DNA from 3 places in the Neorhizobium tunisiense genome. Region 2 is predicted to be linked to each of the others. Evidence: predicted binding sites of a transcription regulator. Region 2 holds the regulator's gene; each other region holds the start of a gene.
What was found. Region 2 encodes HrcA, which represses chaperone genes, less so after heat shock. Its sites were predicted from a motif close to GTTAGCACTCNCNNNNNGNGAGTGCTAAC; they were not measured.
Positions count from the first base shown of each region.

Region 1: groES (co-chaperone GroES) is a predicted target of HrcA. The motif match lies at 3,567-3,595, and genes of this name have one in related genera.
Region 3: groES (co-chaperone GroES) is a predicted target of HrcA. The motif match lies at 2,100-2,128, and genes of this name have one in related genera.

Region 1 is NZ_JBDIUU010000004.1:285,574-293,144, forward strand. It holds gene ABCW43_RS17650 (dicarboxylate/amino acid:cation symporter) at 1-307, shown strand, start outside; gene ABCW43_RS17655 (hypothetical protein) at 431-652, opposite strand; gene ABCW43_RS17660 (sensor histidine kinase) at 880-1,884, opposite strand; gene ABCW43_RS17665 (hypothetical protein) at 1,881-2,105, opposite strand; gene ABCW43_RS17670 (cold-shock protein) at 2,235-2,444, opposite strand; gene ABCW43_RS17675 (J domain-containing protein) at 2,850-3,458, shown strand; gene groES (co-chaperone GroES) at 3,649-3,945, shown strand; gene groL (chaperonin GroEL) at 4,009-5,643, shown strand; gene ABCW43_RS17690 (hypothetical protein) at 5,801-6,064, shown strand; gene ABCW43_RS17695 (YkgJ family cysteine cluster protein) at 6,128-6,430, opposite strand; gene ABCW43_RS17700 (cold-shock protein) at 6,811-7,014, shown strand; gene ABCW43_RS17705 (hypothetical protein) at 7,115-7,273, opposite strand; gene ABCW43_RS17710 (SMP-30/gluconolactonase/LRE family protein) at 7,406-7,571, opposite strand, start outside.
Region 2 is NZ_JBDIUU010000009.1:313,726-321,296, reverse strand. It holds gene hpf (ribosome hibernation-promoting factor, HPF/YfiA family) at 1-490, shown strand, start outside; gene ptsN (PTS IIA-like nitrogen regulatory protein PtsN) at 567-1,031, shown strand; gene grpE (nucleotide exchange factor GrpE) at 1,230-1,871, opposite strand; gene hrcA (heat-inducible transcriptional repressor HrcA) at 1,989-3,068, opposite strand; gene rph (ribonuclease PH) at 3,248-3,964, shown strand; gene ABCW43_RS24660 (VOC family protein) at 3,988-4,404, shown strand; gene rdgB (RdgB/HAM1 family non-canonical purine NTP pyrophosphatase) at 4,404-5,048, shown strand; gene hemW (radical SAM family heme chaperone HemW) at 5,055-6,248, shown strand; gene ABCW43_RS24645 (class I SAM-dependent methyltransferase) at 6,259-6,852, opposite strand; gene ABCW43_RS24640 (LysE family translocator) at 6,862-7,479, opposite strand; gene dnaA (chromosomal replication initiator protein DnaA) at 7,485-7,571, opposite strand, start outside.
Region 3 is NZ_JBDIUU010000001.1:1,429,153-1,436,723, forward strand. It holds gene ABCW43_RS07570 (bifunctional riboflavin kinase/FAD synthetase) at 1-832, opposite strand, end outside; gene ABCW43_RS07575 (TIGR01459 family HAD-type hydrolase) at 872-1,720, opposite strand; gene groES (co-chaperone GroES) at 2,184-2,480, shown strand; gene groL (chaperonin GroEL) at 2,540-4,183, shown strand; gene ABCW43_RS07590 (cation:proton antiporter) at 4,312-5,853, shown strand; gene ABCW43_RS07595 (hypothetical protein) at 5,988-6,302, opposite strand; gene ABCW43_RS07600 (DoxX family protein) at 6,575-7,024, shown strand; gene ABCW43_RS07605 (GFA family protein) at 7,090-7,494, opposite strand; gene hisG (ATP phosphoribosyltransferase) at 7,517-7,571, opposite strand, start outside.

The DNA.
Region 1 (7,571 bases), on a different contig from region 2:
GCTGCTGCTGGTCGCGATGCTGAGCTCGAAGGGAGCTGCAGGCATTACCGGAGCCGGCTTCATTACCCTGGCGGCGACGCTTTCGGTGGTTCCATCCGTGCCGGTCGCCGGCATGGCGCTGATCCTCGGCATCGATCGCTTCATGTCGGAATGCCGGGCGCTCACGAACCTGGTCGGCAATGCGGTCGCGACCATCGTTGTCGCGCGCTGGGAAAACGAACTGGACCAGACACAGTTTGCAGTCGCCATGGCAGGCGGCGACGCCGAAAACGCGGTATTGATACCGTCGGGCCAGCCTGCCGAATAATCGCCTGTTTCTATCGCAATCGGAAAGGGCGCCGCCGCGGCGGCCTTTCCCAATTTCCCGGCCGCCATCTCGATAGGGCCTGGCGCGAAGAGCACGTGCCTTCCGCCCCGATTCAACGCTGCCCTATTCTTCCGGCGCTCCTTCGAGCAGACCGTCATACACTTCGATGAGTGCATTGGTGATCGCCTGTCCCAGCGCATTGCCGGCGACGCGCACCTCGTCTTCCGTGCCGCTCCGCGAAGCTTTGGCCAGGTCGAAACCCTGTTCGCTGACGATCTGCTTGGCCACATCGATGGCCCAGAGCCCGAAGTCGCCGCGATTGTCTATCTTGATCGAGTCATCCATCGTGATCTGCCTATTGATGGATCCGGCTTCTATATCGCCTCGGCAATGATGGCCAGCCTCTATGAGCAGAATATCCGATCGGCCCGAAAGAAGCGGACGGAGGATTTCAGGCTGATTGAATACTCTCGACAGCCCGCCAATTCGCCGGAATTCCAGCTCGTCAATAAAAGGGGTCAAATTTTAGAAGGCACCGACGCTGCTGTGCAGGTGTGTCGGCTCATGGAAGGCTAGCGCGACAGTCGATCGCCATCCATGCGCAGGGTCACGAGCAATCCTTCCTCGGACCAGACGTGCTCGAGAGCGCCACCCAGATGACCAGCCAGCGTGCGGCGGAGAAGCTTGCTTCCATATCCACCAGGCCCCTCAGGGGTACTGACTTCAGGCCCTCCTCTTTCCGTCCAGCGAATTTCGACGTCGTCCCCAACCATCGTCCCCGATACATCGAGCGCGCCTTCCGGCACCGATAGTGCGCCATACTTCAAGGCGTTGGTTGCCAATTCGTGGACGACGAGCGCCAGGCCCGTCGCAGCCGCCTGGCCGACGCCGAGACGAGGGACGGCGACCCTGATCCGTCCGGCAAAAGCTCCGTCGTCATCATAGGGGGCGAGCAAAACGGTAAAGATGTCTCCGAGAAGCGCGGCATCGCCTTGGCCACTCGGTAGCGGACGAACAAGATCGTGGGCGCGACCGAGTGCGGTCAGCCGGTTGGTCAGTTGCTTCGTCATGTCTTCGATCGACGCAGACGATCGTGAGGTAATCAGGGTCAGACCCGACGCGATAGCAAGCAGGTTCTTGACGCGGTGGCTCATTTCGCCAGCAAGGAGTTCATGGCTTTCCTCGGCCTGCTTGCGCCCTGTGACGTCCAGAAAGATCCCCGTCATTACCCGGTTCTTGATGCCCGCATCACTGCCTTGCCCCCGTGCCGATACCCATCGCACCTCCGAGCCGACCAGTATCCGGAAGTCGATCTCGTAAGGGCCGATCACGGCGCGTGTCGCGACAAAGGCCGCCCTCACCCTGTCCCTGTCGGCCGGGTGTATTTTCTCGGACAGGTGCTCGAACGTCAGGGCGACATCGTGCGCGACGTTCCAGAGAGTAAAACCGTGACCGTCCATAACAAAACGGTCAGTGTCCACGTTCCAGGACCATAAGGCCACGCCCGCCGCTTGGATTGCGCCGCGCAGTTGCTCCAGTCCCCATTCGGGGCTGTGGGGGGTCACGGTGTTGTTCACACTTGCCTCTGCTTCGCGCGCTTCGCGAGCACCATGCTGAGAGCTGTATTCCGGTCGCGCTCCTCCCTGGCAAGGCGGGCTTCCCGAAGACGCAGGGTCTTCGCCTCCCGCACCTGCGCGACATAATCAAGCTCTTCGACCGCGTGGTCGCGAGCGAAAAACTGCGATTGAACCTGGTCAAAGGCCATCTCGGCCTGCTGCCGGGTCTTGCTGTGCGTCATGATTATTTCCTGTTTGCAAATATGCAGGGTCGAAAACCAGAAAAGGCCGGACATGATGCCCGGCCCTTTAAAAAATCAGCTTCCAGCGGTGCCAGTACATCCGTGGTCAAAGCGGAAGCCGCTTTTTGGTCAAGCAGCCTGCAGGTTGCAAGCCGACATCTTGCCGGACTTTGCGTCCCGTTCGAGTTCGTAGCCGATCTTCTGGCCCTCGACGATTTCCCGCATTCCGGCGCGTTCGACGGCAGAAATGTGCACGAACGCATCAGCGCCGCCATTGTCAGGCTGGATGAAGCCGAAGCCCTTGGTGGAATTGAACCATTTAACTGTGCCTGTGGTCATGATGATGAACCCTTTCAAAGCAAGATTGCGTGACCCCAGAGCCAAGGCCCTGCGGATGGTGATAGCGATTGATTTTGAAAGGGAAGTTCGTCAGGCGCGGTGCCAATCGCGCGGAAACCAAAGTTCAGCAAGCAAAAGATCGATAAACCATAAATAGAGGCTATCCGCAGATAAGTCAACTTTTAGTTTTGACATCCTGTCTGAACAGCCCTCAACGGGGATTTGCGGCCCAGTGGGACAACCTCAACATGGCTCTGGCGGCTAGCGCATCCTGCCGAAAAAGGCTCTCAAAGGGGGAGCTGAGCCCGCTCGGGTGGGCGCGGACTGTCGGGACAGCGAACTGGTGTTGCGGTTGGCCTGTCCATACTCCTTGCCTGCCGGTGCAGGACCGCCATATAAGGCGCGATGACGTCTGATTCAAAGATATTTGTCGGCCTCCGGTCGACCCGCAAAAAACCGGCTCCGCACCACGAACCGAACCATCCGAAATGCCAGTGGGACGGTTGCGAAAAGGGTGGCGCTCATCGCGCTCCTGTCGGGCGGGATGCCGAAGGGCTTTACCTGCTGTTCTGCACGGAGCATGTAAAGGAGTACAGCAAAGGTTATAACTTTGCGCCAAACCTCTCCGACCCTTTAATCGCGCGCTATCAGAGGGAAGCAGCAAGCGGTAGCCGCCCGACCTGGGGCACCGGCATCAACAAGGCCTCGGAGATGCCGCTCCCCTCCATGGCCCGCTCCGGTTCTGCAAAGGCGACGAACGCACGTAAAAGCGCTGCACAACGCCAGGCGGCAAAAGCGGATCTCCGGCAACGTAAGCTCAAGGTGCTAGAAGCCAAGGCCTTCGAGACGCTCGGCCTTTCGCCGGATGCAACGCCGGAGGAGATCAGAAGCCGCTACAAGCAGAGGCTCAAGATGCATCACCCGGACGCGAACCATGGCGAGCGCAACTCGGAGGATCAGCTTCGGGCGTCCATCGAGGCCCATAAGATCCTCAAGCTCAACGGCTTCTGCTAAACGTGCGGCAAGTGATCCGCTGGCGGTCTCGATGTCAGCGGTCCGGACCTCCGGCAAAGAGAGGTGGCGTCGCCGCGGATGCCGGATCACTACCAGAGCACGAATGGCGCTAGCACTCTCGGCGCAAGAGTGCTAAGAATATCCGACCGGGAACCCGCCATCGGGCTGCGCTCTCGCTAAGGAACCTAAAATGAACAATACCATTTTCCGGCCGTTGCACGACCGTGTCGTCGTGCGCCGTATCGAGGCTGAAGCCAAGACCAAGGGCGGGATCATCATTCCCGATACCGCCAAGGAAAAACCGCAGGAAGGCGAAATCGTCGCCGTCGGCACGGGCGCACGCGACGAGAACGGCAAGATCGTTCCCCTCGACGTCAAGGCAGGCGATCGCATCCTGTTCGGCAAGTGGTCCGGCACCGAGATCAAGTTCAACGGCGAAGACCTGTTGATCATGAAGGAAGCAGACGTCATGGGCGTCATCGCCTGATCGTCGACCGCTTCCTTATTTCCTTTTGACGAGACCATGGGGCCAACGGCCCGGGAGTTTTCCATGTCTGCCAAACAGATCAAATTCGGCCGTGATGCACGCGAGAAGCTGCTGCGCGGCGTCGATATTCTTGCCGACGCCGTGAAGGTCACGCTCGGTCCGAAGGGCCGCAACGTCGTCATCGACAAGTCCTACGGCGCGCCGCGCATCACCAAGGACGGCGTTGCCGTCGCCAAGGAAATCGAACTCGACGACAAGTTCGAGAACATGGGCGCCCAGATGGTCCGCGAAGTCGCGTCGAAGACCAACGACGTTGCCGGCGACGGCACCACGACAGCGACCGTTCTTGCCCAGGCCATCGTTCGCGAAGGCGGCAAGGCCGTAGCAGCCGGCATGAACCCGATGGACCTGAAGCGCGGTATCGACCTTGCGGTCACCGCGGTCGTGAAGGACCTGCTTGCCAAAGCCAAGAAGATCAACACATCCGAAGAGATTGCCCAGGTCGGCACCATCTCGGCCAATGGCGAGAAGGAAATAGGCCAATATATCGCCGACGCGATGCAGAAGGTCGGCAATGAGGGCGTGATCACGGTCGAAGAAGCCAAGACCGCCGAAACCGAGCTCGAAGTCGTCGAAGGCATGCAGTTCGACCGCGGTTACCTCAGCCCCTATTTCGTCACCAATGCCGAAAAGATGGTGGCCGAGCTTGAAGATGCCTACGTGCTGCTGCACGAAAAGAAGCTCTCCAACCTACAGGCCATGCTTCCTATCCTGGAAGCAGTCGTGCAGTCCGGCAAGCCGCTGCTGATCATTTCCGAGGACGTCGAAGGCGAAGCTCTTGCGACGCTCGTCGTTAACAAGCTGCGTGGCGGCCTCAAGATCGCGGCCGTCAAGGCTCCGGGCTTCGGTGACCGCCGCAAGGCCATGCTGGAGGATCTGGCGATCCTGACGGGCGGCACTGTCATCTCCGAAGACCTCGGCATCAAGCTCGAAAATGTCACGCTCGACATGCTCGGCCGCGCCAAGAAGGTCTCGATCACCAAGGAGAACACCACCGTCGTTGACGGCGCCGGCACCAAGTCCGACATCGAAGGCCGCGTTGGTCAGATCAAGGCTCAGATCGAAGAAACCACTTCGGACTACGACCGCGAAAAGCTGCAGGAACGTCTTGCCAAACTCGCTGGCGGCGTTGCCGTGATCCGCGTCGGCGGTTCGACGGAGATTGAAGTCAAGGAGAAGAAGGACCGCATCGACGACGCCCTCAACGCAACACGTGCAGCGGTCGAAGAAGGCATCGTGCCTGGCGGCGGCACAGCTCTGCTTCGCGCCTCTATCCTTCTCGATATCAAGGGCGAGAACGACGATCAGAATGCCGGGATCAGCATCATCCGCAAGGCTCTGCAGTCGCTGGTTCGCCAGATCGCTGAAAATGCAGGCGACGAAGGCTCGATCGTGGTCGGCAAGATCCTGGAAAGCGACACCGACAACTTCGGCTATAACGCCCAGACGTCTGAATATGGCGACATGATTGCCATGGGCATCGTCGATCCGGTCAAAGTGGTTCGCACGGCTCTGCAGAACGCAGCTTCGGTTGCCGGCCTGCTGGTGACGACGGAAGCCATGATTGCCGATCTGCCGAAGAAGGATGCCGCCGGCGGCGGCATGCCTGACATGGGCGGCATGGGCGGCATGATGTAAACGGGTTCCAGTCGGGAATTCGGAATAAGCCGTTCGCGGTGGGAGGGCTCCGTTCGATCGGGGCCCTTCGGTCGAATATGCAACGGCAGCGTTTCGTGGCAACGAATTTGGCTGGGCCGCAGCCGTTGCCAACCGTTCAGCGTACAATGAGGGCCAAATGATTGTATTGAACAGGCCGCGCAGTTCCGAACCTTATCCGGACAGGGATATCGGTTGTCAGGAGGCCCTGGAGCAGGTCTTTCTTCAGCTTGCGAAGGGACTGACGCCGGACGATATCGTGGCGACGGCGGGTGGCAATCTACCGCCCGTGTTGGCCGGCCTTGCAAAACGCGCCGAAAGCGTCGGCTGGACGCAGGAAGAAGCGGAAGTCGCCATCAGCGAACTGGCTCAGAACCTGCTGGATGACATGTCGCAGATGTAAGCTTTCTTTTCGGGGATCCGCGGCCGGTCCGGATGCCCGGGCGGGCAGAAATGTCAGTGGGCATTATGCAGAACTCAACCCGAAAGCGTCACGCGCCATCAAGCAGGCAGCGTCTCCCGGAACGCATTCGCGGCAAACGTCAGGCCTGATATCGTAGACCAGGCAGGATGTGCTGATACCGACCTGCCCAGACAATGCAGAACAGCGGGATCCTTCACAACGCATTCCTCCTTCGTCCGCAGCAACGAAACGTGCCGGCAGCAGATCGAGGGCAGCTTCGCTTTCCATGGAGAATCTTGGCCAATCGGAGGAGAAGGAGCAACACGCACCGCATGCCTGGCAATCAAGATCGTTCGATAAGGTCATGGCCATCTCTTATCACGACACCTCCAGAAACTCCACAAAGCCGCGCGGACTTCCATCGTCCCGGCATCAACGACCGTGGGGGCACTTTCCCATTCGGGCAGCCCGGTCGAAACACTGACGCCCTACCGGCCCGCGATGGAGGCCGCCGGCGCCACGACGATCGCCCGTCCTGCGCTTCCAACTGCGATCGCTCGGTTGCGACACTCGCTCGCACGTTCGAAGTGCTCGCGGCAAGAGGGGTATGACGGTGGCAGCGATCCGAAAGCACCCCCAACAACGTCCGTTTACGTAACAACGAAGTGCCGCATGCCTTGAAAGCGAGAAGAATGAGCTATAGGCTCCCGGTCGCGGCAACGGCCGTGCAAACATCAGGAGCCTTCATGCCTACCGGTACTGTCAAATTTTTCAACGAAGACAAAGGGTTTGGCTTCATCACGCCCGAGAATGGTGGAGCGGATGTGTTTGTGCATGTCTCTGCACTGGAACGAGGCGGATCTTTGAGAGAGGGACAAAAGGTAAGCTATGAGCTAGGCCAGGACCGCAAAACTGGAAAATCAAAAGCCGAAAACGTCAGCGCCCTTTAATCGGCAATGCGCGTTTAGACAACAAAACGGGGCAAGCCCAAAAAGCGAAGCCAGTGAGACGCCGGCGCATCAATTAGCAGCCGCCGGCCTCTCCGATCTCCTAATAGATGCCAAAGTACGATGCCACGCCTGAGACACCGGCGATGGTGGTAACGCGAGCTATGCTCGCTCCCTGGACATAAATCTCGCGGTCGCTCCAGGTCCCGGAGCCGTCGAGAGCTTCGCCAACCGCGACATCGAGATACAGCCCTATACGCATCCCCACTCGCTGCGTGCAGCCGGCGACGTCGTACGAGCCTCAACCACATGGACCATGGCTTCCGTCGCTGCGACAGCTATTCGCGATGATCTGTCAGCGAAAAATCCCATACTGCGTTCCTGAGCGGCGCAATCAGCCCAATGCCACGCCGTTGGTCGCCACGAATACGCAATAGAGCGATTTGGTGGCGGTGATGAACAGCCTATTCCTGCGCGGCCCCCCGAAGGTGAGGTTCGCGACCGTCTGCGGCACGAGGATCTTGCCGAGCAGCACCCCGTCGGGCGAGAAGCAATGCACG
Region 2 (7,571 bases):
AAAATACTTCGACGGAGGCTATTCAGGCCAAGTCATTGTGGAAAAGGCAGGTTCGCGCTTTTCTGCCGACTGCAAGGTGCATCTCGATACCGGGATCGTCCTGCATGCGGCTGGCGAGGCGAATGATCCGCAGATCAGTTTCGACGCCGCGGCACAGCGGATCGAAAAGCGTCTGCGCCGCTACAAGCGGCGGCTCAAGGATCATCATGCCGGCAACCATATGAATGGTTTTGCGGAAGTTGCCTACACTGTTATGGACAGCGTACCGGATGAAGGGGAGGAAGTGCCCGAGGATTTCGCGCCGACTATTGTCGCGGAAAGTTCGAAGCAGTTGAAGACGATGACGGTCGCCAGCGCCGTCATGGCACTTGATATGACCGACGAGCCTGTTCTTCTGTTCCGCAGCCCCGGCAAGGAACATCTGAACATTGTGTATCGCCGCAATGACGGCAATATTGGCTGGATCGATTCCACCAATATCAAGAACTGACACCTGGGGAGAGCGTCGGAGACGGCGCTCCCCTTCGCCTAGGGCACAAGCTCTTGCGGCACGAAGGATGACGAGAATGGCATTGGCAGATTTGCTGCAGCAAGATGCGATTATTCCTACCCTAAAGGTAAATTCCAAAAAGCAGCTATTGCAGGAGCTGGCGGCCAAGGCTTCCAAGCTGACGGGCGTGAGCGAACGAGAAATCTTCGACATCATCCTGCAGCGCGAAAGGCTCGGTTCCACCGGCGTCGGCCACGGCATCGCCATCCCGCACGGCAAGCTCAACAGCATCTCGTCGATCAAGGGGATTTTCGCGCGCCTTGAAGCGCCGGTCGATTTCGAAGCGCTCGATGACGAGCCGGTCGATCTGGTGTTCCTGCTGCTCGCACCCGAAGGCGCCGGCGCCGACCACCTGAAGGCGCTGTCGCGCATCGCCCGCGTCCTGCGCGACCAGGATCTTGTCGCCAAGCTGCGCAAGACCGATTCCGCTTCGGCGATCTATGCCTTCCTCAACGAGGAGCAGGCAAACCACGCCGCCTGACCGCATACACATCCGTGGGGACGAAACGAACCGCCCGGCCGCTGACAAAGCGCCGGGCGGTTTTGTCCTTGAGCCGCCGTTTAACGGGAATATCTACGTGGACTTGGCGGAGCGGACGGTTGCCGTTAGGGCTGCGAAGCGCCGACTGGGCGTCCGGCGCAAAGCGAAAAGCGGGCTTGCGCCCGCTTTTCAAAGCTTTCAGGCGTTCTTTTCGCCGGCGGTTTCTGCGGAGGCTTCCGCCTTCGGGCCGCCCTTTGCGACACCGACCATGGCCGGGCGCAACACACGTTCGCCGATCGTGAAACCAGCCTGAACGACCTGAACGACCGTATTGTTCGGAACGGCAGGGTTCGGGATCTCGAACATGGCCTGGTGGAAGTTCGGATCGAATTTCTGGCCTTCCGGATCGATCTTCTTCACGCCATGGCGTTCCAGCGCTGACAGCATGGAACGCTCGGTCATCTCGACGCCCTCCAGGAGCGTGGTCAGCGAGGCATCTGCCGTGGCACGCATTTCGGTCGGCACGGCGTCCAGCGCGCGGCGCAGATTGTCCGAAACGGCGAGCATGTCGCGCGCAAAGCCGGCGGCTGCATAGGACTTTGCATCCTTGATTTCGCGTTCGGTGCGACGGCGCAGGTTGTCCATCTCGGCGGCAAGCCGCAGGAAGCGGTCGCGCAGCTCGTTATTTTCGGCCTTCAGCAATTCCAGTGGATCCGGTTCGGCGACGGGCGCCTCGGCATTCTTCTGGTTGGCCGCGTCCTCAAGAGCAGAGGCAACAGCTTCCGCCGTGTTCTCGGCGGCAGCTGCGTCAGGTCCGTTCTTGTTGGTTTCGTCGGTCATGACGGTCTCCGGTTATTCTTGACTTGGATTTATGGGCTTGGATTTGTGCCCGATATCGAGGTTTAAAGTGAAAAAATCAAGGCTTGCTGGGAAAGTTGGGGCGGCTCCGTCGCGAAATCAGCGCGATAACCTGGCAAGCAGCTGCGCGGTGTAATCCACCATCGGTACGATGCGCGAATAGTTGAGCCGCGTCGGCCCGATGACACCAACGGCACCGACGATCCGGTCCTCGCCGTCACGATAGGGCGCCACGATGAGCGAGGAGCCCGAGAGAGAGAACAGCTTGTTTTCCGAGCCGATGAAGATTCGAACGCCCGGTCCCTTTTCAGCCAGATCGAGGATCTCGATCAGGCTGTCCTTCTTTTCGAGATCGTCAAAAAGCAACCGCAGGCGATCGAGATCGGCAACATCCGCAAGGCCCTCGAGCAGGTTGGCCCGGCCGCGGACGATAAGCTGGGTCGGCTTGCCTTCCTCGCTGTCGCCGGACCAGACCGCAAGACCGCGCTCGACCAGTTCCTGCGAGAGCGTATGGAGCTCACCCTGTACCTGATCCTTGAGTGTCTTCAGCTGGCCACGCAGTTCCGGCAGCGTCTGGCCGCTCAGGTGGGCATTCAGGAAATTTGCGGCCTCGGTCAGCTGCGACGACGTCACGCCGGCCGGGAGTTCGATGATACGGTTTTCCACCTGATTGTGATCGCCGACAAGCACCGCAAGCGCCTTGGTTGGCTCGAGGCGGATGAACTCGACATGCTTGAGGACCGGATCGCTCTTGGTGGTGATGACGATGCCGGCACCCCGCGAGACGCCCGACAGCATGCGGCTCGCCTCCGCCATCAGGCTCTCCATCGGCTGATCGCGATCTGCGGGCCGGATCTGCCGGTCGATATTGGCGCGTTCGTCGGCGGAGAGGTCTCCTACCTGCATGAAAGCATCGACGAAAAAGCGAAGCCCGGACTGGGTGGGCAGGCGGCCGGCGCTGATATGCGGCGAGTAGATGAGGCCGAGTTCCTCGAGATCGCTCATCACATTGCGCACGGAGGCCGGCGACAGCGATATGGGCAGCAGGCGGGAAAGATTGCGGGAGCCGAGCGGCTCACCTGTTTCCAGATAGCTTTCCACGATGCGGCGGAAAATTTCGCGCGAACGGTCATCGAGCACAGAGCCGCTGTCCCTACCCGTCGATGCCGAAAATCCCATCTAAACCTTCACCGTTCCGTTGATCTTTTGACAAAATATAGTCATTCGCCTCGCCTTCTCCAAAGGGAAAATCACCACGGCCGCAATCAAACGCCTTCAGGACGCCCCCCGGGGCTTTTTCTTTGCAAAAGCTTGGCCGGGGCCGTAGAAGGCGGAAACAGAAATCCAGGGAGCGAAGCATGCGGCCTTCAGGCAGACAGTTGAACCAGATGCGCAAGGTCTCATTCGAGCGCAATTTTTCCAAACATGCGGAAGGCTCCTGCCTTGTGAAGTTCGGCGACACGCATGTGCTTTGCACCGCGAGTCTGGAAGAAAAGACCCCGCCGTGGCTGCGCAACAGCGGCAAGGGATGGGTGACCGCCGAATACGGCATGCTGCCGCGCGCCACAGGCGACCGCATGAAGCGCGAAGCCGCTGCCGGAAAGCAGGGCGGCCGCACCCAGGAGATCCAGCGCCTGATCGGCCGCTCCCTGCGCGCCGTCATTGATCTCGAAGCGCTCGGCGAAAAGCAGATCACCATCGACTGCGACGTTATCCAGGCAGACGGTGGCACGCGCACGGCTTCGATCACCGGTGGCTGGATCGCGCTCTACGATTGCTTGAAGTGGATGGAAGCCCGCTCGATGACCAAGGTCGACAAGGTACTCAAGGATCACGTCGCGGCGATCTCCTGCGGCATCTTTGCAGGCCAGCCGGTCATCGACCTCGACTATATCGAGGATTCGGCCGCGGAGACGGATGCGAATTTCGTGATGACGGGCACCGGCGGCATTGTCGAAGTGCAAGGCACGGCCGAGGGCAAGCCTTTCAGCCAGGAAGAATTCCTGAACCTCTTGGCACTGGCTCAGGACGGCACCCAGCAACTGGTGGCGATGCAGAAGCAGGCGATTGCCTGAAACTCGCAGAAAAGAGGTGCTGTTTGATCGAAGGCATTCTCGAAACCGCGCTTTACGCCGATGATCTCGATGCCGCCGAAGCCTTTTACGGCGGCATTCTCGGCCTTGAAAAAGTGCTGCGAGCCGGCAGCAGGCATGTATTCTTCCGCTGCGGGCCGGGCATCCTGCTGATCTTCAACCCGGCCGAGACGATCAAGCCGCCTCCGGCCGATGCGCTGCCAGTACCGCCACATGGCGCGACGGGACCTGGGCATATCTGCTTTCGCATGACGGGCGAGGCGATTGACAGGATCAGGGAAAAGCTCAACAAGGCGGGTATTGCCATCGAAAGCGATTTCCGCTGGCCGAACGGTGCCCGCTCAATCTATTTCCGCGATCCGGCCGGCAACAGCCTGGAATGTGCAGAGCCAAGGCTCTGGAATATCGAACAGGAATTGTAATGCGCAAGCTCGATACCAAGACGATCGTCGTGGCCAGCCACAATGCCGGAAAAATCCGCGAGATTGCAGAACTGATCGGTCCCTTCGGCTTTTCGGCGAAATCCGCCGCCGAACTGAAATTCGTAGAGCCCGACGAAACGGGCACGACATTCGAAGAAAATGCAGCGATCAAGGCGATCGCCTCCGCCAAAGCCTCAGGACTGCCGGCTTTATCGGATGATTCCGGCATCGTCATCGACGCGCTCGATGGCGCCCCCGGCGTCTATACCGCCAACTGGGCGGAACGCGCGGACGGCAGCCGGGACTTTCAGATGGCGATGGAGAAGATCGAGACGGCGCTGGAGGAGCGCGGCGCGACAAGGCCGGAGCAGCGCAGCTGCCGCTTTGTGAGCGTACTTTGTCTCGCCTGGCCGGATGGGCACACGGAAATGTTCCGTGGCGAGGTGGAAGGCACGGTGGTGTGGCCGCCGCGCGGCACCCAGGGTTTTGGTTATGACCCGGTCTTCCAACCGCAAGGCTATGATATTACATTCGGTGAAATGAGTAGTGATCAGAAACACGGCTGGAAACCCGGCGAGCCGGAAGCGCTTTCGCACCGCGCCCGTGCCTTCAAGCGTTTCGTCGAAACCTGCCTGGAGGCTTGAGGCGCTTTGAATTCTGCCGCCCCCCTTCTGTCCAATACCCTTCTGCCGGATACCGGCGAACCGGGCTTCGGCGTCTATGTGCATTGGCCGTTCTGCGCGGCCAAGTGCCCTTATTGCGACTTCAACAGCCATGTGCGCCACCAGCCGGTGGACCAGCCGCGCTTCACTGCCGCCTTCCTGAAGGAGATGGAGGTGATGCGACGCATGAGCGGGCCGAAGACCGTGACCAGCATCTTCCTCGGCGGAGGCACGCCGTCGCTGATGGACCCGGCGACAGTCTCGGCGATCCTCGACGGCATCGCCAAACACTGGCACGTGCCCGATGGTATCGAGATCACCATGGAGGCCAACCCTTCGAGCGTCGAAGCGACCCGCTTCCGCGGCTATCGTGCCGCCGGCGTCAACCGCGTTTCGCTCGGCGTGCAGGCACTCAACGATCCGGACCTCAAATTCCTCGGTCGGCTGCATGACGTCGCCGATGCCCTGAAGGCGATCAGGCTGGCGCGGGATATCTTTCCGCGCATGTCCTTCGATCTCATCTACGCCCGCCCTAAACAGACGGTCGAGGCCTGGGAGGCGGAGCTGAAGGAAGCGATTTCCTACGCCGTCGACCATTTATCCCTCTACCAACTCACCATCGAGGAAGGCACGCCCTTCTATGGCCTGCACAAGGCCGGCAAGCTGATCGTGCCGGATGATGATCAGTCAGCAGCACTCTACGAGGCGACCCAGGAGATTACCGAGCGCTTCGGCATGCCGGCCTACGAGGTCTCCAATCACGCGCGCCCCGGTGCTGAAAGCCGCCACAACCTGACCTATTGGCGGTATGGCGATTATGCCGGCATAGGCCCGGGTGCTCACGGCCGCCTGATGCGCGGCCGAAACAAGATCGCGACTTCCACCGAGCGGCGTCCGGAAACCTGGCTGGAACAGGTGGAACGCATCGGCCACGGCATGCTGGACGAGGAAATCCTCGGCTACGAGGAACAGGCCGACGAATTGCTGCTGATGGGTCTGCGCCTGCGGGAAGGCGTCGATCTCGCCCGCTGGCAGCAGCTTTCCGGCCGGGACCCGGACCCGATCCGCGAGGAGCGCCTGCTGGAACACGGCTTCATCGAGCGCCTCGGCAATTCGCGGCTGCGCTGCACGCCGTCCGGCATGCTGATACTCGACGCGGTGGTTGCCGATCTGGCCTGCTGAAATCCGACGTTCAGGCTTTTACCGCCAGAACGTGCAGCCAGTCGGTCGGCTTTCCGTCGTAGCCGCTGCCTTGCTCCTCATCGATATCGATGGAAGTCCAGGCAAACACCTCGTAAGCGGCTCCTAGCCAGGCCTTGGACGGATAGTTGAAATAACGCCCAAATCCGTCATGGCCCTCGGCTTCTCCGGCCTTGAAGCTCGCGTAGAAGATACCGCCCGGTCGTAAGGCCCTGTGGATACGGCCGAGAATTCCGCCAAGCTCCGCCCGCGGCGCATGCAGCAGGCATGCATTGGCCCAAACGCCGTCAAAAGCCGAGACGGCCTCGACATCCCCGAAACGCAGCACGCCGACCGGCCTGCCCAGATGTTTCGAGGCCTCCTCCGCCATTTCGGGTGTGCCATCGGTCGGTGAAACATCGAAGCCGCGCGCGATCATCACCGCACTATCCCGCCCACTGCCGCAGCCGAGTTCGAGGATGGCGGCGCCCGGCGCAAGTTTTGATAGGAAACCATCGAGGTGGCGCATGCTCGGCGCGGAACTCGCCGCGTAGGTCACCGCGTTTTCGCTGTAGAAACTGGCAATCGGATCCTTTTCGACAGCCATTCATGATCCTCAGCGCTGGGACATCAGCAGCTTGGTGCCAAAGCCGACGAAGACCATGCCGACGCCGAGATCGATCTTCTTCTTGGCCTTGATATAGGCGGCCGCCACCGTTCGGTGGGTGATCAGCGCCACCAGGAAGGTATAATAGACCGTCGAGACGGCGACCATGACGGCAATCGCCGCCAGGCCATACAGGAAGGGCGTGCCGGCCGGCATGGTCGCGGCGAAAAGACTGGCAACGAAGAGCGCCGATTTCGGATTGGCAAGATTGGTCGCCAGCCCCATCCGGTAGGCGGTCTTGAGCGGCACCTCGATACGAGCCGCCACGATATCAGCCGACCGGCGCGACTTTCGTGCATCCAGGAATATCTTCAATCCAAGCCAGACGAGATACAGCCCGCCGACGATCTTGAGCGCCACATAGGCAAAGGGAGCCGCCTGAAACAGGACATTGATCCCCAGCCAGCCCGCAAAACCCCAGCAGAGCGTGCCGGTGATTGTCCCCATCGCCGCCATGATCGGCACGCGCCGCGGAGCGGTCAGCGCATAACGCATGACCAGAAGCGTATTGGGCCCTGGCGTTATGCACGCCACGGCCCAGATCGTTGCAACGGATAGCAGAAACATGGATCTTAAGCGTTGTTTTCGTTGATCAGCCGTTTCAGCAGTTCTACCTCGTGGCTGAGCTTCGTGTCACCCGAAATCAGTTCCTCGATCTT
Region 3 (7,571 bases), on a different contig from region 2:
CGGAACAGGTTTCGCCGTAAAGGCTGCCGGAAAAATCGAAGAGGTAGGTTTCGAGCAGGGGCGCACCGTTTTCGGTCACCGTCGGGCGGCGGCCGTAGCTGGCGACGCCGTCGAAAAGCGTGCCGTCGGGGCGGCGGAAGCGGACGGCGTAGATGCCGGCCTTCAATTCGGCCTCCGGCGGCAGCTGCATGTTGGCGGTCGGGAAACCGAGCTGGCGGCCGAGCTTTTCACCGCCGATCACCTCCGCCTCAAGCGTATAGCGATATCCGAGCAGGCCGGCCGCGGCGGCGACGTCGCCTTCCGCCAGCAGGTCGCGGATGCGGCTGGACGAGATCACCTCGGCATTCTCGTCGCGGAAGGCATCGACCAGCTGCACGCTAAAACCGTGCTTGGCGCCGGATGCCATGAGAAAAGCCGGACCGCCTTTCCTGTCCTTGCCGAAATGAAAGTCGAAGCCGGTGACGACGGCGCTGGCTGCGAGCCAATCCACGAGAATGGTCTGGATGAATTCTTCCGCCGAGCGGGTCGCAAAGTCCGGGGTGAAGGGATATTCGATCACCGAGCGGAAACCCATGGCTTCGAGAAGCCGGGCCTTGAGCGGTGCCGGCGTCAGCCGGAACACCGGCTCTTCCGGGCGGAAAACGGTGCGCGGATGCGGTTCGAAGGTCAGCACTAGGGCGGGCACGCCGCGCTGTTCGGCAAGTGCCAGCGCGCGCTCCAGGACGCTGCGATGGCCGCGATGCACGCCGTCGAAATTGCCGATGGCGATAACGCCGCCCTTCAGTTCCTCGGGCAGCGGCTCCTTCTTCTCGTTGCGGTGGAAGACAGTCATGCAGCGGGTTCCGGTTCAGGCCCAGTTCGGCCCAGGGGGCTATGCGAGGCGCGGCATCCAGTATTTCGGCGCGGCATTTTCCCGTTTCAGCCAGGCGTTCAGGATCGTCTCGTCGGTCTGGCCGTTGACGGTGTATTCCGCGACATGGATGCCTGCGCTGATATAAAGCAGGTCGAGGCCGTATGCGAGTGCGCCGCGCACGTCGGTCGGCATGCCGTCGCCGATCGCCAGCACCCGACCCATCGGGAATTCGCTGCGCACTTCGCGGGCGGCTTCGATCGCCGCCTCGTAGATCGGCCGATGCGGCTTGCCGGCAACGCGGGTCTTGCCGCCGAACTCCTCGTAATAGGCCGCGACCGCGCCGGCGCAGGGAATGATCTTGTGGCCGCGCTCGACGACGAGATCCGGATTGGCACAGATGAACGGCACGTCGCGCTTGGCAAACGCCGCCAGCATGTCGGTATAATCTTCCGGCACTTCCTTCTCGTCGTCGAAGAAACCGGTGCAGACGATGCATTCGGCTTCCTCGGCGGAGACCACATCGACGCCGAGCCCGTCGAACAGGTTGAGGTCGCGTTCGGGACCGATCAGGAAGACCTTTTTCGGGCCGTCGACGATCAGGTGCTGGGTGACGTCGCCGGATGTGACGATCCGGTCATAGGTGCCGTCGGGCACGCCGAGTGCGCGCATCTGCTCGATGACGCCGGGCGCCGTGCGTGGCGAATTGGTGATCAGCACGACGGTTGCGCCGGCTTCGCGGGCCGCGGCGAGAGCCTTGCAGGAATGCTGGAAAGCCTCGACACCGTTGTGAACCACACCCCAGACGTCCGAAAGGACCACGTCGTAGCCGCCGATCACTTCGCTCAGATTGCCGATGCGCTTTGCCATGTAACCTTCCCATCTCGCAAGTTCCGGGTCACATGACAAACCCGGTTAAGGATTACAAGAGATATTCGGGAGAAAAACCGCGACCGCCGACGGCGCTGCGCGAACTTCGGCAGGGTGCCCCGTTGGGCATTCGCAGGCTCGCGCCGCCGTTAAGCGCGACAGCGCCTTTCTTCCACCAAAGTCCGGTGCAACATGCCGACCTGTCCGGAGAGGTGGCCGGACCCGAACACCCTGATGCGCCTATGGCCGTAAGTTCCGCCAGGCGCAGGCATTGCCCAGCATTCGTATCGTTAAGCGTATTTTCTATGAGGTTCCGAGCCGGCCTGAAAATTTTGCGGCCGTTCTTGACTCATCCGCCGGGCACCCTTATCTCGACGCGGCTGGCACTCTCCAACGGGGAGTGCTAACAGCACCGAGATACGGGTTTCCACCCGTCCATGTCATTTGATCGAGGGATTAGACAATGGCAAGCACCAATTTCCGCCCCCTTCACGACCGCGTCGTTGTTCGTCGCGTCGAATCCGAAGCCAAGACCAAGGGCGGCATCATCATTCCTGATACCGCCAAGGAAAAGCCGCAGGAAGGCGAAATCGTCGCCGTCGGCACCGGCACCCGCGACGACAAGGGCAATATCACCGCTCTCGACGTCAAGGCCGGCGACCGCGTCCTGTTCGGCAAGTGGTCGGGCACCGAAGTCAAGCTCGATGGCGAAGACCTTCTGATCATGAAGGAATCCGACATCATGGGCATCATCGGCTGATTTCCGGCCCGTTGCTCTTCATTCTAAATCGCTGACACCCCTTTTCAGGAGTTATCAAAATGGCAGCCAAAGAAATCAAGTTCGGCCGCACCGCGCGCGAAAAGATGCTGCGCGGCGTCGACATTCTCGCTGACGCAGTCAAGGTAACGCTCGGCCCGAAGGGCCGTAACGTCATCATCGACAAGTCCTTCGGCGCTCCGCGCATCACCAAGGACGGCGTTTCGGTCGCCAAGGAAATCGAACTGGACGACAAGTTCGAGAACATGGGCGCCCAGATGGTCCGCGAAGTTGCTTCGAAGACCAACGACATCGCCGGCGACGGCACCACGACGGCTACCGTTCTTGCCCAGGCGATCGTTCGCGAAGGCAACAAGGCAGTTGCAGCCGGCATGAACCCGATGGACCTGAAGCGCGGCATCGATCTCGCCGTTGCAGACGTCGTCAAGGATCTCCAGGCCAAGGCCAAGAAGATCTCCACGTCGGAAGAAGTCGCACAGGTCGGCACGATCTCCGCAAACGGCGACAAGCAGGTCGGTCTCGACATTGCTGAAGCCATGCAGAAGGTCGGCAACGAAGGCGTCATCACGGTTGAAGAAGCCAAGACCGCCGAAACCGAACTCGAAGTCGTCGAAGGCATGCAGTTCGACCGCGGCTACCTGTCGCCCTACTTCGTCACCAACCCGGAAAAGATGGTCGCCGACCTCGACGACGCTTTCATTCTCCTCCACGAGAAGAAGCTCTCGAACCTGCAGGCGATGCTCCCGGTTCTCGAAGCCGTCGTCCAGACCGGCAAGCCGCTCCTGATCATCGCTGAAGACGTCGAAGGCGAAGCTCTTGCAACGCTCGTCGTCAACAAGCTGCGTGGCGGCCTCAAGATCGCTGCCGTCAAGGCTCCGGGCTTCGGCGACCGCCGCAAGGCCATGCTCGAAGACATCGCCATCCTGACGGGCGGCACCGTGATCTCCGAAGACCTCGGCATCAAGCTCGAAAATGTCACGCTCGACATGCTCGGCCGCACCAAGAAGGTCTCGATCTCCAAGGAAAACACCACGATCGTCGACGGCGCCGGCTCCAAGGCCGACATCGAAGGCCGCGTTGGCCAGATCAAGGCCCAGATCGAAGAAACCACTTCGGACTACGACCGCGAAAAGCTGCAGGAACGTCTTGCCAAACTCGCTGGCGGCGTTGCCGTGATCCGCGTCGGCGGCTCGACGGAAGTCGAAGTCAAGGAAAAGAAGGACCGCATCGACGACGCTCTCAACGCGACGCGCGCTGCCGTTCAGGAAGGCATCGTACCGGGCGGCGGCGTTGCCCTGCTGCGTTCTTCCACGAAGATCGCTGCAAAGGGTGCCAACGACGACCAGGAAGCCGGCATCAACATCGTTCGCCGCGCTCTGCAGTCGCTGGTTCGCCAGATCGCTGAAAACGCTGGTGACGAAGCCTCGATCGTGGTCGGCAAGATCCTCGAAAAGAACGAAGACAACTACGGCTACAACGCCCAGACGTCGGAATATGGCGACATGATCACCATGGGTATCGTCGACCCGCTCAAGGTCGTTCGTACTGCCCTGCAGAACGCAGCTTCGGTTGCTTCGCTGCTGATCACCACCGAGGCCATGATCGCCGAACTTCCGAAGAAGGAAGCTGCCGGCGGCGGCATGCCGGGCGGCATGGGCGGAATGGGCGGCATGGACATGATGTAAGACCTTCGGGTCTCGCATCTGAGCCAGCCGGTTCAGTTCGGAAAGGGCGGCCCTCGGGTCGCCCTTTTTGTTTGTCAGCAGGACGGAGCACGGCTGACAAAGACGCAGGCCGCAATTACACTTGCGCCATGAGTTTCTTCGAGAGCCTGCTCGTCCTGTTGCTTGTCGCGATTGTGCTTCTGCAGATCTCGCGCCGGCTTTCCGTGCCCTATCCGTCGATGCTGGCGCTGGCGGGTGCGGCGGTCGCGCTGGTGCCGGGCATGCCCTATATCTCGCTCGACCCGCACACCGCGCTTGCGCTGTTCATCGCGCCGGCGCTGCTCGACGCCGCCTTCGATTTTCCGATCGGGATCGCCCGCCGGTTCTGGGTGCCGTTGCTCGTCTTTGCGATCGGTGGCGTCTTTGCGACCGCGGCCGCCGTCGCCTTTGCCGGGTGGGCGTTTGCCGGACTGCCGATTGCCGCCGCGCTGGTGCTCGGTGCGATCGTCGCTCCCCCCGATGCGGCGGCTGCGACTGCCGTTCTGTCGTCGATGTCGATCCCGCGCACCACCGATACGGTCCTTCGGGGCGAGAGCCTGTTCAACGATGCGGCCGCGCTGCTGATTTTCGACGCGGCGCTTTCGGTACAATCGGCCGGTAGTCTCGATACCGGCGTGGCGCTGCATCTTTCCGTCGCCGTGCCCGGCGGCATCCTTCTCGGCATCCTGGCCGCCTGGGCGGTCCGGCACCTGACGCGGTTTGTTGCCGGCACGCTCGGCGGCATCCTCCTGCAGTTCGTGCAGACCTTTCTTCTGTGGATTCTCGCCGAACGGCTTGGCCTGTCGGCGGTGCTCGCCATCGTCGCCTTCGCGATGACGCTTGCGAGAAGCAGCGAGGCGCGCTCCTCGGCCCGCATGCGGGTGCAGTCCTATGCGGTCTGGACCGCTGTCGTCTTCGTGCTCAATGTCATGGCCTTCCTGCTGATGGGCATGCAGGTTCGCGACATCGTCGGCGGAATGCCGGCGGACCATCTTTGGGATGCCGCGCAGTTTTCGCTGATGACCATCGTGATCGTCGTCGCGGTGCGTTTTATCGTCTGCATCGGCTACAATCGCCTCAACGCCTGGCACGAGCGCAGCCGCGGCAGAACTGAAACCGCAACGATGACGCAGGCGTTGCTGGCGGGCTGGTGCGGCATGCGCGGCCTGGTGACGCTTGCGACCGCGTTCGCCCTGCCGATGGACTTTCCGCAACGCGACGTGGTGGTGCTGACTGCTTTTTCGGTGGTTCTTGCGACCCTCGTCGTCCAGGGACTGACGCTCACGCCCATCATCCGCTGGCTCGGCCTCGACCGCCGTGCCGAGGGGCATGGCGAACTCGCCGTCCTGCGCAGCAAGATCGCCCTCGCAGGCCTTTCCAGGCTCGACGGCGCGACCGAGACGGAGGCGGAACTGCTGCGCTCCAAGTTCCGCATCGAGCAGCTGGCTGCTTCCCGTATCGAGGACGCCACCTCTCTCGATACCTATCGGCGGCTTGCCTTGACAGCTATTGCCGCGCAGCGGGAAGAGCTGGAAAAGCTTCGCTCGGTGCACAAGGTCAATGTCGACGAGTACAATCTGCTGCTCGAAGAGATCGACTGGCGCGAACTTTCGGTCCTGCCGGAAGACGCGCGCAGGATCGAAGAAATCTGATCCGTCGTTCAGTCAGGATTTGTGCCGGGTAACGGAGGCCCGCGCGATGGGGTGTTGCCAGATCAGGCTCCCTGGCATGCGAAGGGCGGCCTGGAAGCCGCCCCGTGACGCGGGCTTTCAGTTGCGTTACGCAATCAGTAGATATCGCGGCCGTTGTGGCTCTTGCGGTAGATGTTGCGCGAAGCGCGGTCCTGCATCCGCTCGATCCGCTGACGCTCCCTATAGGAAATGTAGCCGTCACGGCCGGCGCGGGCCTGCGCACGGTCGATGCGATGTTGCTGGCGGGCGAGGTTGCGCAATTCGAACGGCGTCAGCTCACCCCGGGCCATGCCGCGATAGATGCGGTATTCCTGGCGGTTTTCCCGCGCCTCGCTGCGGTAGGTCTGGGCAAGGCTCGGCACGGCGGATGCGACCAGGAGGGCGAGCGCGGTGATGATGATCTTCTTCATGAGGGCTCCTTTCATCGGCAATGATCGCATGGTGAAGGAGAAACGATGAACCTTTGCTGAAGGTTGCGTTCAGCGAGAGGAGCATCCTTGAAGATCTCCGCCGTTCAGAGCGGGGAGACGGCACCGCACTGGCGCACCAATGATTGTCTCTTTTTATCGAACAAACCGTCAATCATTGTTCATCTTCCGGATACGGGCAAAATGGGGCACATACAGTCCCAGAGAATTCAACCCGCGTGTCCAACCAGAGACACCGATCCGGAGATCTAAAAATGTCCACCACCGCTACCAATTCCTTGCTTCTCGTCGGCCGCGTCCTCCTGTCCGGCATGTTCGTCATGTCCGGTTTCCAGAAGCTCATCGATCCCGCCGGCACCGCCGGCATGATCACCGGTGCCGGCCTTCCGGCCGGAATGCTGCTCGCCTATGTCGCGGGCCTGTTCGAACTGGTCACCGGCCTTGCCGTGCTGACCGGCTTCCAGGCGCGCATCGCAGCGCTGCTGCTGGCTGCCTTCTCCGCTTTCACCGCCTTCGTCTTCCATTCCGGCGCCATCAACGTCCCGGGCTTCCCGGAGGCCGCCAATGGCCTGCTGACGCTCTTTAACAGCCTGATGATGATGAAGAACCTGACGATTGCCGGTGGCTTCCTGGTTCTCGCCGCCGTCGGCGCCGGTGCATTTTCTGTCGATGCCCGCCGCGGTTCTGTCGCAATCGCTGCCTAAGCTTTCGAAATTCCCTGCCCAAGACTGCCCGCCGGATGAGAAGTCCGGCGGGTATTTTTTTGATCTCAATCGGTCTGGACTGCCGGCAGGTCCGCCATTTCGGGCAGCCAGGGAACGGCCGAGCGGCACCAGATCTGGCGCTGCGGCTTCAACTCCGCCCGCTGGTCGATGCTGCCCCATCGGATGCCCCAGATTCTCGCCGCCTCGCCTACGCCATTGACAAAAAGCGGGGAGCCGCATTCGGGGCAGAAATACTGCTGGCGGACGCGGCCGCTCTCGGCCACCTTGCGGTAAAGCTTTGGCTCGTGCCCGGTGAGCTTCAGATCGCTTTCCGGTACGACGGCGGTGACGCGAAACGGCGAACCGCTGAGCGCCTGGCAATCGGTGCAATGGCAGATACTGACCCGCTTCGGGTCGAGTTCGGCCTCATAGGTCACATGGCCGCAATGGCATCGACCGGTCACGTGCATCGTGCTTCCTCCTCTTCAAAACTCAGAGCGTGGCGCGGACTGCCTCCACGATCCTGGCGATCCTCGGATCCTGCTCG